3 regions of the Arthrobacter sp. LFS091 genome follow, and region 3 is predicted to be linked to each of the others. Evidence: riboswitches for the same ligand, from Rfam matches in the RefSeq annotation. Region 3 holds a riboswitch; each other region holds the start of a gene.
The links. Region 3 has a riboswitch for S-adenosylmethionine ahead of metX (homoserine O-acetyltransferase MetX). Riboswitches for the same ligand answer to the same signal wherever they lie in the genome.
Positions count from the first base shown of each region.

Region 1: another riboswitch for S-adenosylmethionine. It lies ahead of ACNQOP_RS16115 (hypothetical protein); the one in region 3 lies ahead of metX (homoserine O-acetyltransferase MetX).
Region 2: another riboswitch for S-adenosylmethionine. It lies ahead of ACNQOP_RS13465 (DUF1737 domain-containing protein); the one in region 3 lies ahead of metX (homoserine O-acetyltransferase MetX).

Region 1 covers NZ_JBFPFP010000008.1:127,451-133,401, reverse strand. Annotated here, with positions in the region: gene ACNQOP_RS16140 (LOG family protein) at 1-54, shown strand, start outside; gene ACNQOP_RS16135 (matrixin family metalloprotease) at 64-999, opposite strand; gene ACNQOP_RS16130 (matrixin family metalloprotease) at 1,119-2,012, opposite strand; gene ACNQOP_RS16125 (VIT1/CCC1 transporter family protein) at 2,097-3,269, opposite strand; gene ACNQOP_RS16120 (hypothetical protein) at 3,495-3,686, shown strand; gene ACNQOP_RS16115 (hypothetical protein) at 3,683-4,024, opposite strand; SAM riboswitch class IV at 4,041-4,160, opposite strand; gene ACNQOP_RS16110 (sodium:solute symporter) at 4,385-5,926, opposite strand.
Region 2 covers NZ_JBFPFP010000006.1:292,400-298,350, forward strand. Annotated here, with positions in the region: gene ACNQOP_RS13460 (NtaA/DmoA family FMN-dependent monooxygenase) at 1-1,244, opposite strand, end outside; SAM riboswitch class IV at 1,410-1,523, shown strand; gene ACNQOP_RS13465 (DUF1737 domain-containing protein) at 1,537-1,800, shown strand; gene ACNQOP_RS13470 (rhodanese-like domain-containing protein) at 1,797-2,207, shown strand; gene ACNQOP_RS13475 (O-succinylhomoserine sulfhydrylase) at 2,208-3,416, shown strand; gene ACNQOP_RS13480 (hypothetical protein) at 3,427-4,080, shown strand; gene ACNQOP_RS13485 (UDP-N-acetylglucosamine 1-carboxyvinyltransferase) at 4,077-5,600, opposite strand; gene ACNQOP_RS13490 (DUF6973 domain-containing protein) at 5,811-5,951, shown strand, end outside.
Region 3 covers NZ_JBFPFP010000004.1:176,303-182,253, forward strand. Annotated here, with positions in the region: gene ACNQOP_RS09075 (SGNH/GDSL hydrolase family protein) at 1-155, shown strand, start outside; gene ACNQOP_RS09080 (winged helix DNA-binding domain-containing protein) at 233-1,339, shown strand; gene metX (homoserine O-acetyltransferase MetX) at 1,371-2,498, opposite strand; SAM riboswitch class IV at 2,513-2,629, opposite strand; gene ACNQOP_RS09090 (bifunctional o-acetylhomoserine/o-acetylserine sulfhydrylase) at 2,803-4,143, opposite strand; gene ACNQOP_RS09095 (VOC family protein) at 4,349-4,987, shown strand; gene ACNQOP_RS09100 (CPBP family intramembrane glutamic endopeptidase) at 5,071-5,844, opposite strand; gene ACNQOP_RS09105 (histidine phosphatase family protein) at 5,931-5,951, shown strand, end outside.

The DNA of each region.
Region 1 (5,951 bases), on a different contig from region 3:
ATCTTCCTGGTGGACAGCGTGGAGGAAGCGCTCGCGGTTGTGACCGGGCACTGAGGAAGTTGCTCAGAAGTCCTTGCTGCAGGGGCCAGAGCCAAGTTGGGCCAGCCCAGTGAGGTCGCCCGCAGCGTACTCCCGAACCCAGGATGCTTCGTCGAACATGAGTTGGCGCGGGTCGCTGACGTGGTCCAATCCCACAAGATGCCCCAGTTCGTGCATGATGACGGCCACGCCTATTTCCTGGCCGTGGGGAGTGTCGATGATGCCGGCGAACTGGGGAGCGTCCAGGGAGAGCGTGCCGGTGACGTAAGCCTTGTAGCCGTTGCTCAGGCCAATGGAGGAGCTTCCGCCAAGGCCCACGGTCTGTCCGGCCAGGCGGGGGACCTGCTCCGGTGTGCTCCACGCGATCAGCACCGGCGCCCAACGGTCTCCGTACCTCGCGGGCTGGTACCCGGACCTGTTGGTGGAAGGAACCTCGGAGCTGGGGCCGTCGTAGATAAATTTCAGTCCAGTAGCGAGGCTCACCTGCCGGATGGCTTCCTCCACCATGGCCTGCCAGGAAGCCGGCGCCAGATCGGAGTTGACCACGTAGTGGATGGGCCGGCAGGGCGAATAGGCCAGCGGGGTCCCGTCCTCCTTGACGGCCAGGAACTTGTACGCGGAGCTGGTCTTCTTCAACGGCGCAGGTTTGCCAAGGGGTGCGTCGGCTTCCTCGAGTCCGGGTGGAGGATCCTGGCGCTGCCCAAAGGGCACCACCCCGGGCCGTGGTGGTTGGCCTTGGACAAGGGGCGAGCCGGTGACGAGTTGTTGGAGTTCGCCGCTGAAGTAGGCGCCCGCGCAGACGAGTCCGAGGATGCCGAAGAAGAACAGGATGGCGGCGATGCTGCTGTGCTTGATGGGCGGCCTGACAGGCGGATCTTCGGGCGGACGCGCAACCACTGGGAGGAAATTCGGCCGGGGAGGATCATGGTCTGGCCACTTGGACGACCCAAAAGGTTCCATGGAACCCCCTGACGTAGCGGCCGCGACGGGTGGTGGGGGCGCCGCCGTCGACCGTAACCGTCAGCATAAGTCCGGCGACGCCGCGAGTCCATGGCGCGACTGCTGGAAAGCGAAGCTTGTCAGATGTCCTTGCGGCAGGGTGCCGATGCCAGCAGGTGCAAGCCGGTCAGGTCGCCGGCGGCAAGTCCGTCCGGTGCTCCGATTTCCGGGTACATGAGCTGGATGGGATCGTCCACGTGGTCCAAGCCCATGACATGTCCCAGCTCGTGTTGCATGACCGCCAGGACGTAGTCCGCGCCTCCGCTGGACATCAGCTCTGTCACCTGTGGGGTGTCCAGCTCCAAGCTGCCGGTGATGTAGCTTTTGGGGCCGTTGTTGAGGGAGTACATGGTGCTGCCGCCAGTACCGATCACTTTGTCGGCCAGGGCCGGCGCAACCTCCGGCGTCGTCCAGGAAATCAGGAGCGGAGCCCACCGGTCTCCATATTTGGCAGGTTGGTAGGGCTCACGGCGCTCAACTGGCAGTTCGTCGGTGGTGCCGTCGTTGACGAACTGGATGCCCGACGCTGCGGAGATGTTCGCAATCGCGGTGGCCAGCAGTGCGTCGGATCCTTCCGGTGCGGTGGCGTTGTTGACGACGTAATGCAGTGGCCGGCAGGGCGAGTACCCAACGGGAGTGCCGTCGTCGTTGGTTGCCAGGAACTTGTACGAATCGTTGGTGGTTCCGGGCGCCGGCGGTGAGGCCAGCGGGGCGTCTGCTTCCTCAAGTCCCGGTGGCGGCGCGTCGACCGGTCGGGCGGCCTTCCCCTGCCCCTGGCTTCCTGGCTGCGGTGTGCCTGGCACGCCCGCCCCGGGAAAGAGCGCTGTGATGCGGGGGTCGCCGTGGAGGAATCCGCTGACCACGACGGCAATGACCGCCGCGACGGCGGCCAGGAGGACACCGCGGAGAACACGCAAAGCAGTTCCCGTGCGCCGGTGCCTGGGCACACGCACTTCTTCCCGCTCCGGGTCCACGGCTCTCCATTCCTCACGCCCTGGTCACGCGGGGCAGCGCGGAGGACGAACCAACAGTACGGGCTGCGGCCGGAGCCGTCCAACTCAGACGATCGCTGCGCCGAAGAGCAATCCCAGTCCGTAGGTGGCGGCTGCCGCTCCGAGGCCGATCGCAAGCTGCCGCAGGCCGCGGCTGAGCGGCGACGTACCGGAAAGCAGGCCGACGACGGCGCCGGTCGCCAACAGCGCGATGCCCACCAGGACACCAGCCACCATGAGGGCTGCGACACCGGTCATGCCGAACAGGAACGGCAGGATGGGGATGATGGCTCCCGAGGCGAAGAAGCAGAAGCTGGACAACGCTGCGCCCCAGGCTGAGCCCACGGATTCGTGCTCGTCCTCGGCGGGCTTCTCGGGTTGCAGGGAAAGGCTGGGATCGCAATCGCAGCTGAACAATCCCATGCGTTCGGCGGCCCGGTGCTCGGCCGCTTCCTGGGTCATGCCGCGGGCCATATACACCAGGACCAGTTCGTTGTGCTCAATGTCCAGGGATGGCGCAGCGGTGAGCGTGGCCTGCGTGGGGAGGGTGGCGTTGAGCAGTTCCCGTTGCGAGCGCACGGAGACGTATTCTCCTGCGCCCATGGAAAGGGCTCCTGCCAGCAAACCCGCCACGCCGCTCATCAACACCACCGGGCTGGGCACCCCGGTGGCGGCCATGCCCATGACAAGGGAAAGGTTGCTGACCAGGCCGTCGTTCGCGCCAAAGACTGCGGCGCGGAAGGTGCCGGACAACCTGTTCCGGCCACGGGTTGCGAGCCCGCGGACCACTTCTTCATGGATTTGCTCATCCGCCACCATGGCTGGCGTTGCGGCCGGCTCGGTGCCGTAGGGGGAGCGGCCTTCGGCCCGCTGCGCCAAAGCGAGCACGAACACCGATCCGAAGTTGCGGGCAAGGAAGCCCAGGAACTGGCTGCGACCGGACGCCGCCTTGGGCATTCCTGCGTGCTCCCCGAGGAGCTTGAGCCAGTGGGCTTCGTGCCTGCCTTCGGCCTCGGCCAAGGCCAGCAGGATCTGGCGTTCTTCGCCGTCCCGGCGTTGGGCGAGTTCCCGGTATACGGCGGCTTCGGCCCGCTCGTCCGCCAGGTACTGACGCCAGCGCCTGATGTCCGAGGACGTCGGCGCGGTTTGTGGTGCTTCGGCCTCTTGCGGGGCTTCGGTTTCGTTGATGGGGTCCGGAACGGGGCTCGACGGACCGTGGGATTCCTGGTGCTGTTGCACTTTTTCTCCTGTGCTGGGTGGGGTAGTTACGGCCCCATTGCATGCCCAACACTACCGGTTATTCTCGGGGATTTTTGGCTGGTATTCCTCAACCGGAATGTTCGGTGCGCCGTAATTTCGGCCCCTTGACCGGTCCGTGGGCCGGTGCTCAGATGGAATGACAGGGCGGGGTCTCCCGCGCAAGGTCATCGGGCCGTTCGCGGCCCAAGGGACGGAGGTTGCATCATGAACACCACCGAATCACACGCCAATTACCCGGAGCGGGCAACTGTGGAGTCCGACCCGGCCTACGACTACGCAGAGGACCAGGAAGTGGACGAGCCCTGGGTGGAGGAAGTGGACGCACCGGAGGATGACGAACGGGTGGTCCCGATCGATGAAACGGACGACTTCCGGGAGGAAGACGAAGAGGATTAGGCAGCTGGCTCCGGGAAATAAAAGTGCCTCGGCAGCCCCATGGGCTTTCCGACGGCGGCGACGGTCACGGTCAGCGTCCCTGACGCAGCGCACCATTGGGTGGGGCGCACGGCCTGCGCAAGCGCCCGGGCGATCAACCGCGGATCGGGGTGCCGCAGCGTCACGCTCTTCGCTCCGGTCGCTATGGTGACGGTCCCCAGGAAGAGGTCGACGGCGGGGATCACCGTAACCTTGCTGGCTGCGGGTTCGGCGGGGGTGCCGGGTGTTTGGGCGCCAGGTGTTTGGGCGCCGGATGCCGGCGACGTGGGGGCTTGGCTGCTGTCGGCCTGGTACGGCAAGGTACTTCTCCTAAGGGGAGTGCTCTTGCCCGCTCGGTTGTCTTGGGTCCGGGGCGGGCCGCTTCCTCATCCGAACCACCCGTGAACATGGGGTTGGTGTGTGGCCAGTCGGAGCTTGGCACCACATCTCTTGAAGCTGGCACAACACTACCGCACGCGCGCGCTCCAGTTGTGGGCCTCCTCTCGTTGTGGGGCCTCCTCGCGTTGTGGGGCCCGTTCTGCAGGGTTGGATGGAGTTTGAGCGCGCAGAGCAGGCCCCACAACGTGTACCTGCCGGGGACACAACAACGGCGACGCTCCCCGATAAGGGGAGCGCCGCCGTCGGGCGTTGCTTTGTTTCGCTTGTCCTGCGTGTTTGGGTTAGTTAGCCCTGCTGGAGCTGACCGGGTGTGCTTCGATCGGCAGTTCGTCGGAGATCGCGCCAGCCACTCGCTTGTCCCAGGCGGCCCGGACTGCGGGATCGGTGCGCGGGGTGAGGAGCGAGATGACCACGTAAGCGACGAACGAGGCCGCGAGGCCGTAATAGATGGGTTCGTTCGCGTAGACGCCGTCTTCGCTGGGAATGACTCCGGTTGCGAACATGATCAGCAAGGCCAGTGTCAGCACCGAGCCAACTGCCATGGACCATGCAGCCGCGATGCCTGTGCCGCGCTTCCACACCAGGCCGCCGAGGATCGCGACCAGGAGGCCGCCCACCAGGATGTCGTAGGCGATGGTGAGGGCTACCACCACGTCTTGCGCGGCCATGGAGATCAGGACCGCAACGATGCCCAGGCCAAGGACCCAGTAACGGTTGGCCTTGACGTCGTGCTCGGGGTTTTCGGTGTCGTCTGTGTTGATGGTCTTGCCGAACCAACTGGCCACGAACGGGACGACGTCGGCGCGGGCAACCGTAGCGGCCGCGATGAGGGCACCGGAGGCGGTGGACATCATAGCGGCGACAGCCGCGGCCATCACCAGGCCACCAATGCCGACGGGGAGGATGTGGGTTGCTACCTCCGCGTACACAACGTCCTTGCCGAGGTTTGCGACGTCGATATCCGGCAAGGCCACGCGGGCTGCCAGACCGATCAAGGCACCTGCGATGCCGTAGAGGATGCAGTAGACACCAGCCGTGGCGCCGCCCCAGCGGGCAACGGTGGGGGTCTTGGCGGTGAAGACGCGCTGCCAGATGTCCTGGCCGATCAGGAGGCCCAGCGTGTAAACGACGAAGTACGTGATGATCGTCTGGGTACCGATGCCGTCGATCTGGAAGAAGCTGTCCTTGAGGCGCCCACGGATGCCGTCCATGCCGCCGGCAGCGTTCATGACGAACGGCAGCATCAGGAAGAAGATGCCCACGGTCTTGATGATGAACTGCACCTGGTCAGCCAGGGTGATGGACCACATGCCGCCAATGGTTGAGTAGACCAGTACGATTGCCCCGCCAACGGCGATTGCCAGCCAGCGTTCCCAATCGAAGAGCACCACGAAGATGGTGGCGTAGGCGCCAGTGGACGTGGCGCACAGCATCAGGGTGTACGCGAGCATCACGATTCCGGATGTCTGCGTGGCCTTGCTGCCGTAGCGGAGGCTGAGCATCTGGGAGACGGTGTAGATCTTCAGGCGCTGGATGGTGCCGGCGAAGAGCAGGCTCAGCAGCAGCACACCGGCGCCGATGGCCACCACGAGCCACATACCGGAAATGCCGAACTTGTAGCCCAGGCCGACGCCGCCGACGGTGGATGCGCCACCGAGGACCACCGCGGCCATGGTGCCTGTGTAAAGGAAGGGGCCAAGGCGGCGGCCTGCCACCAGGAAGTCGCTGTTGTTCTTGGTGCGGGACTTGCCCCACCAGCCGAACGCCAGCATGGCGAGCAGGTACACCACCACGATTGCGATGTTTATAGCCGAAGATTCCATGAACGGTCCTTGGAGCTGATGCACG
Region 2 (5,951 bases), on a different contig from region 3:
TTGTCCAGCACTCCATGCACCGTCACGGGATCCACGAAGCCGGAGAAAAGGAACCCGTCGCCGCCCACCGCGGAGCCGGTCTCCTCGAGATAGTCGGCGATTTCGCCCACCGTACCGATGATCGAGTCCCCTGCCCCGCCGCTACGGGCCTGCAGGATCTGGCGAAGCGTGGAACCTGGCGGCGCTGCTTTGGCGAAGTGCTCCAAGGTGCCCTGGTTGCTGTTGGTAGTCAGCTCGGGCAACGGGGCATCGAGGTCGAACTGCTTGAAGTCGATGACAGAAAGGTAGGAGATGGAGTTGAGCTGGCTGTCGATGTCCCGTTGGGTGAGCTCACGCCGCTGGGCACGCAGCTCCTCAGCTTCCGCAGCCGAACCGACCACCGTGGGCTTGAGGACAAACAGGACCTTCACGTCATCGGGGTTCCTGCCGGCCTTCGCAGCCTCGGCACGGATGGAGTCCCGGTATGCCTTCATCCCGTCTGCGCCTCGTGCCAAGGCGATCGCTACATCGGCATGCCCGCCAGCGAAGGCCTTGCCGCGGGGTGAAGCCCCGGCCTGAACCAACACGGGCTCCTCCGGCAGGGGCGCCGTGTTCAGCGGGCCCCGGACCTTGAAGAAGTCGCCTTCATGGTTGATCGGGTGAACCTTGGTGTGGTCTGCGAATACCCCGGCGGAAACGTCCTCAAGCACGGCGCCTGGTTCCCAACTCCGCCAAAGCCGCCTCACGACGTCGACGAATTCCTCCGCTTTCTCATACCGCAGGTCGTGTTCAATCTGCTGGTCCAGCCCGTAGTTCTGCGCGGCGAGGTCGCTGCCGGAAGTCACCACGTTCCAGCCAAGCTGCCCCTCTGAGAAGTGCTGCAAGGTGGCCAGCAGCCGGGCGGCAGTGAAGGGCGGGTAGAAGGAAGCGCTGACCGTGGGCACGATCCCGAGGTGCTCTGTCGCGGAGAGCAGGTAGGGAACCAATGCGAGGGGGTCGTGCTTGGGCGCGAAGGATGCGTGCGCCAAGGACACCTCGGCCGTACCGCCATATGTATCTGGAACGGTAAGTGAGTCCTCGATGATGAACAGGTCGAGCCCGGATCGCTCAAAGGCGCGCACGGCCTCTTGGTACAGGGCCGGCTTCTTCCAGTCATAGCCCAGCCCGTAGCCGGGCGTCCCCCAACCCTGAACTCCGAATCCGTGGCCCACGAACCATCCAAAATGCAGCATGGGCTTGAGTGTAGGACTGCTCTGTTCGTTCACCGCGACCTGGTTTCTTGCGAAGTTACAGGGGGACGTACTGCGTCAATTATGCTCCCGGGACGTCATAAATGGGCCTTGCCACAGCACCCTCCGGTTACGCAACATGACGGCGGGCAAACCCCCGCCACATGCAGCCCAGGCGCCCTGAATGCTACGTTTTTCTTGAGTAATGAGTACCAGCGCGAAGCCCTGACTTGCTGGTCGGCAACCCTCTCTCCGGCGGGGTGCCTCAGGTGACTACTCGGCGTATCGGACAAATTCGAACTGCAAGCGTGACTGAGGAGCACCAGCAATGCCTGAACCCACTGAAGAAAAACTCTCCTACCGCCTGATCACAGGCCCGGACACCCGCGATTTCTGCGAGCGGATCAGCTCCGCACTCGCCGAGGGCTATGTGCTCCATGGCAGCCCGGCAGCCACCTTTAACGGCACGGACGTCATCGTCGCCCAGGCAATCGTGCTTCCCGCAGCGATCGCCCACGCAGACGCCGCCGTGGCCGACGCCGTCGACCAGCTTGAAAATGACGACGACGAAGCGTTCGAGGGCCACGCATGAGCTACGCAGGCGACCTGACCCCGCAGGACGCGTGGGCCAAACTTGAGGCAGGTGCCATCCTGGTGGATGTCCGTACCGAGGGCGAATGGGCCCACATCGGTATCCCGGACACCAAAGCCACGGACAACGATCCCCTGTTCATCCAGTGGAACCTCGCCGGCGGCATCCCCAACTCCCGCTTCATTGAGGACCTGCGGCAGCAAGCGCCCGAAGACGACGGCGTGGAGCTCGTCTTCCTGTGCCGCTCCGGCCAGCGTTCAATCGCAGCAGCCATCGCCGCAACCCAGGCAGGCTTCACCGCGTACAACGTCCTTGAGGGCTTTGAAGGCGAACCTGACCGCTATGGCGAGCGCACTGTAAATGGCTGGAAAAACCGTGGCCTACCAACGAACCTGGGGACCGACTAAGTGACTTTCAATCCCGACGCCGCTGGCTGGAATCCTGATACCCAGGCCGTCCGTGGCGGTCTTGACCGCACCAACTTCCAGGAAACGTCCGAGGCCGTCTTCCTGAACTCCGGCTTCGTCTACGAATCGGCTGCCGCTGCCGAACGTGCCTTCACCGGTGAGGACGAACGATTCGTCTACTCCCGTTACGGTAACCCCTCCGTGGCCACCTTCCAGGAACGGCTCCGCCTGCTGGAAGGCACCGAGGCTTGCTTTGCGACGGCGTCCGGCATGTCTGCGGTATTCACCGCCTTGGGTGCCCTGCTGGCTGCCGGGGACCGCGTAGTCGCCGCCCGCTCCCTGTTCGGGTCCTGCTTCGTGATCCTCAACGAAATCCTTCCGCGCTGGGGCGTGGAGACAGTATTCGTTGACGGACCCGACCTGGACCAGTGGCGTGAAGCCTTGTCCAAGCCCACCACGGCCGTGTTTTTCGAATCTCCGTCCAACCCCATGCAGGAGATCGTCGACATCGCGGCGGTCAGCGAGCTGGCGCATGCCGCCGGCGCGACCGTCGTCGTCGACAATGTCTTTGCCACTCCACTGCTGCAGCGCTGTGGTGAGCTGGGCGCCGACGTGATCGTGTATTCCGGCACCAAGCACATCGACGGCCAGGGCCGCGTTCTTGGCGGCGCCATCCTGGGCACCAAGGAGTTCATCGACGGCCCGGTCAAGCAGCTCATGCGGCACACCGGACCTTCGCTGTCCGCGTTCAACGCCTGGGTGCTGACCAAGGGGTTGGAGACCATGGGACTGCGCGTGAGCCACAGCTCAGCGTCCGCTTTGAAGATCGCGGAATGGCTCGAACAGCAGCCCGCCATCAGCTGGGTCAAGTACCCGCTGTTGAAATCGCACCCGCAATACGAGCTCGCAGCGAAGCAGATGAAGGCCGGCGGAACAGTGCTGACTTTCGAGTTGTCCCCGTCGTCAGGACGTTCCGCGAAGGAGGCCGCCTTCGCTTTGCTGGACGGCCTGGGAGTCATCGACATCTCCAACAACCTGGGCGACTCCAAGTCCCTCATCACCCACCCGGCCACGACGACCCACCGGGCCATGGGCCCGGAGGGCCGCGCAGCAATTGGGCTGAGCGATGGCGTGGTTCGCTTGTCCGTGGGCCTGGAAGACGTGGACGACCTCATCCTGGATCTGGAGAAGGCCCTCAAACAGGTCTAACCTTGCTGCCATGAGCGGGACGTATCCTTACCGCCGTGCCGGAGCAGTCATCGTTGCCGGCACGGTGGTGTGGTTCGTGGGAATCTCACCTGTCAGCCGTGTGTACATCACGCCGGACGCAGCAGAACGACTGCGGATGCTCCATGCGGGTCGACGTGGCTGGATGGTGGGACAGCACTTGACTGCCGCCGGAACCGTCGCCGTGCCGGTGGGATTCGCAGCGTTCGCAGGCGCCGTTCCGGACACCCGCAAAGAACCTGGAAAGCCCAAGAAGTGGGCCGTTGCCGCCGCGGCCGCACTGCTCGCCGGTGCCCCGTTCTTTGTTTACAGCCTTTCGCGCCGCGCCTCGGACCTGGAGCGCTTCGCTGCCCGACGCGGATCGAATGCGCCGTTCCTTGTGTATTCAGCACTGCATGTTGTGGCGCTCGGGGCGCTGGGCGGGAGCCTGCTTTCGTCGCCCGCCCAGCGTTGGATCGGCTATACCGCAGCGGCCAGCGCTCCGGTCTTCGGGGGAATCCTGATCGCCAAGAAGGACATCCCGCCGCTCGTTTTCTACCTCATCGAAGGAGCCACCGGGGCCTACCTTATGTCCTGGAAGGAACCGGAGGGTCCAGGTCAACGAACCATGGCCGGAAGAGCCGAAGCCGACGCTCCCGCAGGCTAGTCCTGGAAGTACTCGATTTTCGCGCCGATGGTGTTCAGTCGCTCTGCCAGGTCCTCGTATCCACGCTCGATCACGTAGATGTTGCGCAGCTCGGACGTTCCCCGGGCCGCCAGCATCGCCAGGAGCAGGCAGGCTGCCGGACGCAGGGCCGGCGGGCAGCCGATTTCCGCGGCACGCCACTTGGTGGGTCCGTTGACGTAGATCCGGTGCGGATCCAGCAGCTGCACCTGGGCACCGAGCTTGTTGAGCTCAGTCAGGTAGATCGCACGGTTCTCGTAGACCCAGTCGTGGATCATGGTCTGGCCCTCGGCGTTGCCTGCGATCACGGCGAAGAACGGCAGGTTGTCGATGTTCAGGCCGGGGAAGGGCATCGGGTGGATCTTGTCCTGGGGAGCCCGGAGTTCGGAGGGCTTGGTGGTCACATCCACCAGGCGGGTGCGGCCGTTGCGGGCCATGTACTCGCCGGAGACCTCCAGGTTTTGGCCCATCTGCTCCAGCGTGGCGAGCTCGATCTCCATGAACTCGATGGGCACCCGGCGGATGGTGACCTCCGAGTTGGTGACGATGCCCGCGGTGATGAGGCTCATGGCCTCGATGGGGTCCTCTGAAGGGAAGTACTCGATCTCCACATCGATCGCCGGACGGCCCGTGATCTTGAGGGTAGTGGTTCCTACGCCGTCGATCTCCACGCCAAGCCCCTGCAGGTAGAAGCAGAGGTCCTGGACCATGTAGTTGGGGCTGGCGTTGCGGATGACCGTCGTACCTTCGCGGTGGGCGGCGGCCATGATGGCGTTCTCGGTAACGGTGTCGCCGCGTTCGGTCAGGACGAAGGACCGGTTATCGCCGTCGGCGGGTGGTGCGGTCACCGAGTAGAACCCGGAGCGGGCCTCCACAGCGAGTCCAAACTGACGCAAGGCCTGCATGTGCGGCTCAACAGTGCGGGTTCCGAGGTCGCAACCCCCGGCGTAGGGCAGCAGGTACTCGCTTGTCTCGTCCAGGAGCGGACCCAAAAGCATGATGACGCTGCGGGTACGGCGGGCGGCGTCGACGTCCATCGATTCGAGGTCCAGGACCTCGGGCCTGCGGATCCGGAGATCACTGCCGTTGAGCCACGTGCACTCGACACCGATGGAGGTCAGGACCTCTACGATCCTGTTGACTTCCTCGATGCGGGCCAAGCGGCGCAGCGTGGTGGTGCCACGGTTGATGAGGCTTGCACAAAGAAGCGCCACGCCGGCGTTCTTGCTGCTGTTGACGTCCACCTCGCCGGAGAGCGTCCGGCCACCTTCTACCCGCAGGTGGGTCATCTGGGGCTTGCCGACTTTGACGATCGATCGCCCAAAAATCGCTTCAAGGCGTTCAATCATTCGGAGGCTCAGGTTCTGCTTACCTTGTTCCATGCGGGCAATTGCGCTTTGGCTGGTTCCCAGCTCGGTAGCCAACTGCCCCTGCGTCCAGCCCTTTTCGCTCCGAGCGTTGCGGAGCAGGAGGCCTATATGTTCTGGCGTAGCTTGCGTCATAACAAAGAAATATCACAAATGAGCTAGAAGTGGCCAGCAGAACTCCGCTCGAGCGGTTAATGTCACACCGTACCCGTACCGTGAGATATGAAGCTCGACGTCGGTAGTCGCCTATGCGGGTAAGGCGCCTCCCTTTCCACAGGGGAAGTTGTCCCCATTGTGCTCAACAGCCCGATGGCGAAACATTGCACCAAAGTTCAAGGGGGAAACATGGCTTTCTACGGCGCCGACGTCGACCACCTCAAAGCACTCTCAAAGTCTTTGGCGCACGGCGCCTCCATGCTGACGGCGCGGGCACGCGAGCTGGACTCCCTGATCACCAGAAGCGGCTATTGGCAAGGTCAGGATGCC
Region 3 (5,951 bases):
CCCGCTCTTCGGACCTCGTCTGGGCGCGCGAGTACTTTGTCCCCTGGGTCCTGCGGCGGCTTCGTCACCAGTCCTCTGGCGACGGAATTACGCCAAAGCGCCCGACGCCGGGTCCCGTCTTCGGCGCCGACGGCACCTTGCTGCCGCGCAACTAACGTGCGGCTCGCGTCCGGGGAGGACCCCAATGTCGGATGACGGTTCTCCCCTGACGGGAAAGGTCCGGCAATTGCGAATGAGGCGCCAGCAGCTGCGTGCTCCCCACGCCGGTTCGCCGGCCGAAACCCTCCGCAACCTGCTGGCAGTCCAGTCACAGGAATTTCCTTACGCGCGGTGGACGCTCGCCCAAAGGTGCCAACCCCACGCCGGGGTCACCGCAGCCGATGTCGAGCAGGCGGTGGCGGACGGCGCCATCCTGCGCACCCACATCCTCCGTCCCACCTGGCATTTTGTTCACCGGGACGATCTCGGCTGGCTGATGGGGTTGTCCGCCGATCGGCTCCATCAGGGAAACAAGGGGATGTACCGGCAAACCGGCCTCGACCAGGAAGTCGCAGCCCGGAGCGGGAATGTCCTGGCGCGGGCGGTGGAAGGCGGGGCCCACAAGACCCGCGAAGAGCTCGCCGCGATCCTTGGTGCCGCTGGTTTACCCAGCAAGGGGCTGCCCTTCATCTATCAACTCATGCACGCGGAAATCAGCCGGATACTGGTCAGCGGCGCCCCCGTCCGATCCTCGGGTGGTGCGCTGAAACAGACCTATGCCCTGTTCGACGAACGGATCACGGGTTCCACGGGCGGGCCACTGACCGGCACGGACCGTGAACAGGCCCTCGGGCAGCTGGCCCTGCGGTACTTCGCCAGCCGCGGACCTGCCACCGTGAAGGACTGCGCAGCCTGGTCCGGGCTCACCATGAAGGACGTAAAGCTGGGGCTCGAAGTTGCCCGTGAGCTCGCTCCCGGAACGCTCGGGTCGGCCACTTTCGATGGGCTGGAATTTCACCTCGCCTCCGAAGAAGTCGAGGGGCTTTCCGGGCCGCCCCACGAGGCGGCACTCCCACGCGTTGACCTCATCCAGTGCTATGACGAGTACGTGATGGGGTACTCCCAGTCACGGCATTACCTCGGCGGAACGGCACCGTACCTTTCCACGGACAACAGCCCCCTGCACGTTGTGCTGGTGGACGGACGATTGGCAGGGTGGTGGCGGCACGGATTCATCAACGGCGTCTGCGAACTCGACATCAGGATGGACCGGCCCACGACGCCGGATGAAGACATCGCACTGGACGCCGAGGTGGCCCGCTATGGAAGTTTCCTGGGCCTCCCGACCAAAAGGGCATGAGACGTCAAGGCTAAGCTGGGAAGTCACTGCTTTAGGACTGGGAAAAGAAGGCCTGGTGGAGTTGCGCGGACAGTTGGCCGATTTCGGTCAGGAAGCCGTCGTGGCCAATGGGGGCTTCGATGACGTGGACCGGTACGTTCCCGGGAAGCCCGGCCGCCAATTCCCGCGATTGTGCGGGGAAGTAAAGCCTGTCACTGTCCACCGCCGCAACGAAGAACTGCGCAGTGGTCCGGGACAGTGCGTCTTGGAGTGAGCCACGCCCCCTGGTCACGTCGTGGGACATCAGGGCTTCGGTGATGGCAACGTAGCTGTTCGCGTCAAAGCGGCGGACAAGCTTGTTCCCTTGGTGGTCCAGGTAGCTCTCCACCTGGTATCGGCCCCGCTCCGCGAGGACGGCGGCAGCAAGCGGCGTTTCCTGGGGCTGCGGCTGACGTCCAAACCGGTAATCCAGTTCCAGGGCCGAGCGGTAGGTGATGTGCGCAATCCGGCGTGCCAACGCCAGGCCCTCTTCGGGGGCTGGGCCGCCGTAGTAGTCGCCGTTGTTGAAGTTCGGGTCCTGCCGGATGGCAAGGGTCTGGGCCTGCGCGAACGCAATCTGCTCGGCCGTGCTGTAGGCGCCGACCGAGATCACAGCGCACCGTTCAACCCGTTCGGGAAATGTCACGGCCCATTCCAGGGCCCTGGCACCTCCCATGGATCCGCCCAGTACGGCATGCCAGGCCTTGATCCCCAAGGTGTCCGCGAGTCGCGCTTCAGCCTCCGTGCTGTCGCGCAGCGTGATCAGGGGGAACCGGGATCCCCAGGGCTGGCCGTCCGGCGCTTCGGAGGACGGGCCCGTGCTTCCATAACAGCCGCCCACGATGTTGATGGAGACCACGAAGTACTTGGTGGTATCGATGGTGGCGCCAGGTCCGACGAGTTGTTCCCACCATCCTTCCTCGTCGGTTGCTCCGCGAGCCACATGCGTGCTGCCCGTGAGCGCATGCTCGATGAGCACGGCATTGGAGGCATCCGCATTGAGCCGGCCCCACGTTTCATAGGCCAGGACAACGTCCGGAAGGAAACCACCGGCCTCGAGCTCGAGCGAACCGATGCTGGCGTACTTAACCGTGCCGTCCGCTTCTTCGGCTGTGGGTATGGCTGTTGCAGTGATGGTCATTCCTTTGACACCTATCCTCGCGCTTGCCCGTCGCCTTGCGCGCGAACGGGCCAGGTCTTCACCCGGGGCACCCCACCGCGGAGGAGGGTTGCCGGCCAGCAAGCCGGGGCTACATGCTGGCACTCGTGACCTATAGAAAGAGTGTAGGAAAAACCGGGCCACTCTGGCGAAGAATGTGACAACACTGTGACGGTTTCGGGTCACATCGTTCGCGAATGGGCGCTGTGGAGCGCCGCCCTTCGAATATTCGACGGCGCGGGGCGGCGCTGCACAGAAGGTGTTCGTTACTGGATCAGGCGGGCCACTAAGCTCCCTTGGCCGCCCTGAAGCCTGCTTCGAGGTCGGCGATGATGTCGTCCACGTGCTCGATGCCAACAGACAGGCGCACCAGGCCTGGTTTGACGCCGGCGATCTCCTGCTGCTCTGCGGTCAACTGGCTGTGCGTGGTGGAGGCCGGGTGGATGACCAGCGAACGCACATCGCCGATGTTTGCCACGTGTGAGTGAAGCTCCAGCCCGTCCACGAAGCGCTTGCCGGCTTCGACGCCGCCCTTGATGTTGAACGCGACGATGGCGCCGGTGCCGTTGGGGCCATACTTCTTGCCGCGCTGGTACCACGGGCTGGACGGCAGACCCGCGTAGGCGACCGATTCGACGTCGTCGTGCGCTTCAAGCCACTCCGCCACTTTGGTGGCGTTGGCGACGTGGCGTTCCACGCGAAGGCTCAAGGTTTCCAGCCCCTGGGCGATCAGGAAGGCATTGAATGGCGCGACGGCGGAGCCCAGGTCCCGGAGCAACTGGACGCGGGCCTTGAGGATGTAGGAGAGGTTTGCGCCGAGCGCCCCGTCCTTGCCGAGGTCGCGGGCATAGACCAGGCCGTTGTAGCTGGGATCGGGGGTGTTGAAGCCCGGGAACCGCTCGGGGTCCTTGCCGAAGTCGAAGTTCCCCGAATCCACGATCACGCCGGCAATTGCCGAGCCGTGTCCGCCGAGGTATTTGGTGGCGGAGTGCACCACGATGTCGGCGCCCCATTCGATGGGACGGATCAGGTAGGGAGTGGACAGGGTGTTGTCGACAATGAGCGGCACCCCGGCCTGGTGCGCGACCCCTGCGATACCTTCGATGTCCAGGACGTCCTGGCGCGGATTGGACACCACTTCGCCGAAGAAGAGTTTGGTGTTCGGCTGCACGGCGTCACGCCACTGGTCCAGGTTGTCCGGGTCTGCGACGAAGGTAACCGAAATACCGAACTTCTTCAGGGTATGCGCGAGCAGGTTGTAGGTCCCGCCGTAGAGGCTGGGGCTGGCCACAACGTGGTCACCTGCCTCGGCGATGTTCAGGATGGCGAAGGTCTCCGCCGCTTGTCCGGAGCTGAGCAGGAGCGCGCCGAGGCCCCCTTCAAGGCTGGCGATCCGCTGTTCAACGGCATCCTGGGTGGGGTTTCCGATGCGGGTGTAGATCGGCGCGAGCTCGGCCAGTGCGAAGCGGTTGGCTGCGCTTTCGGCGCTGGGGAACACGAAGGACGTGGTCTGGTAGATCGGCAGCGAACGAGCACCGGTGGCAGCGTCGGGCTCTTGGCCTGCATGGATCTGGCGGGTTTCGAAAGACCATCCGTGGGACATGGAGTTCTCCTGTTCGTGGCACATGGTTTCAACGGAATTGATGGAGTGGTGTGAACTGGGGCCAGTCTAGGAACACCCTGCGGGCCTTGGACAGCTTTGTGACGCCGGTGGAATGATTCGGTCCCCCGGCGTAGGTTTGTGACACTGTTGCACCCTTGTGCAATAACATCCCATGTTGGTAAGGCTTGGCTTAGCTGAGACGCCGATCACAAAGTGCCAAGATGATGCCATGCGCATGGATCACGTCTCTTACGCCTGTGAACGAGATGGCCTTTTGGCCACTACCGAACGAATTTCCGCGGCATTGGGAGTGGACGCAGTCCGGGGCGGAGTGCACCCGCGCTTCGGAACCCGGAACATGATCATTCCCCTCGCGGATAACAAGTACCTGGAAGTCGTGGAGGTCCTGGACCACCCGGCTTCCGACAAGGCCCCCTTTGGCCAGGCAGTGCGTGCACGCTCGGCTGCCGGTGGCGGCTGGATGGGCTGGTGCGTCGCCGTTGACGACCTCGCCCCCTTCGAGGAGCGCCTCGGCCGTGCCGCCGTACCCGGGAACCGCAAGTTCCCTGACGGCCGCGAGCTGGTGTGGCAGCAGATCGGCATCCTTGGCCTGATCGCCGATCCCCAGGTCCCCTACCTCCTCAAGTGGGAGGGCGACCCCACCCTGCATCCTTCAAAGGTCTACGAAAGTGACGTGAAGATGTCCAGCCTCACCATTGCGGGCTCGGCGGAACGTGTGACCGAGTGGTTAGGCGAACCCGTGGAAAAGCCGCTGGAGGACGTAGCCGTCCAGTGGATCGCACCGCGGGGTACTCCGGGCATCATGGCTGTGACCTTCGAAACAGCCTCCGGGGCCGTTACCATCTGACCGTTCCACAAAAGCTTCGGCCGCCATCAGCGGGTGCCAATGACGTCACCCACCGATGGCGGCCGGATATTTTTAACGGCCGCCTACCCCAGCCCCACTGCCTTCCCGAAGAGGCTGAACCCAACGAACGCTACGATGTCCAGCAACGCGTGGGCGATGACCAAGGGCATCACCCGCTTGGTCTTCGTGTAGATCCAGGCGAAGACCAGGCCCATCACGACGTTGCCAATGAAGGGCCCAAAGCCCTGGTAAAGGTGGTAACTCCCCCGCAGGACTGCGCTGACAGCGATGGCCACCGGCGTGCTCCACCCGAATTTACCGAAGCGGTCCATCAGGTAACCGACCACGATCACTTCCTCCACGATCCCGTGCCGGATCGCGGACAGGATCAGCACAGGCACCGTCCACCAGTACGCGTCCAGGCCACTTGGCACAATCGCCGTGGTGATGCCCAGTGCCCTTCCTGCCGCGTAAAGGCCCAACGAAGGAATACCGATGGCTGCTGCCAGTCCCAGGCCGTGGAGCAGGTCCTTGCCGGGCCGGGCGAAATTGAACCCCAGCCGGGCGAACGCTGATCCGTTGTCGCCATTCCGGTTTGCCTGGACATGCGTGGACAGGAAGTAGAACACCAGAGCCACAGGCACCAAGGCAAACACGATGTCCAGCAACTGGTACGTGAGGTCGAAGTATTCGCGGGTGCTTTGGGACCTGTTCAAGGTCGAGGTCGCATCCGCCAACGGCGCCCGGGTCATCTTGTCCAGCAGCTGCACCACCGAATAGACGGCCGACTGCCCCAGGGAAAGACCAAGCACAATCAGCACTTCGGCGCGCAGCCGGCGTTGGGAGGCAAGGAACATGTACCTATCTTGCCTGCAGTTCCTGCCACTTTGCCGGGAACCGCCGCCCTATGCTTGGTGGGATGGGTGCCCCTGGGAGAATTTTCATGATTCGGCACGGCCAGTCC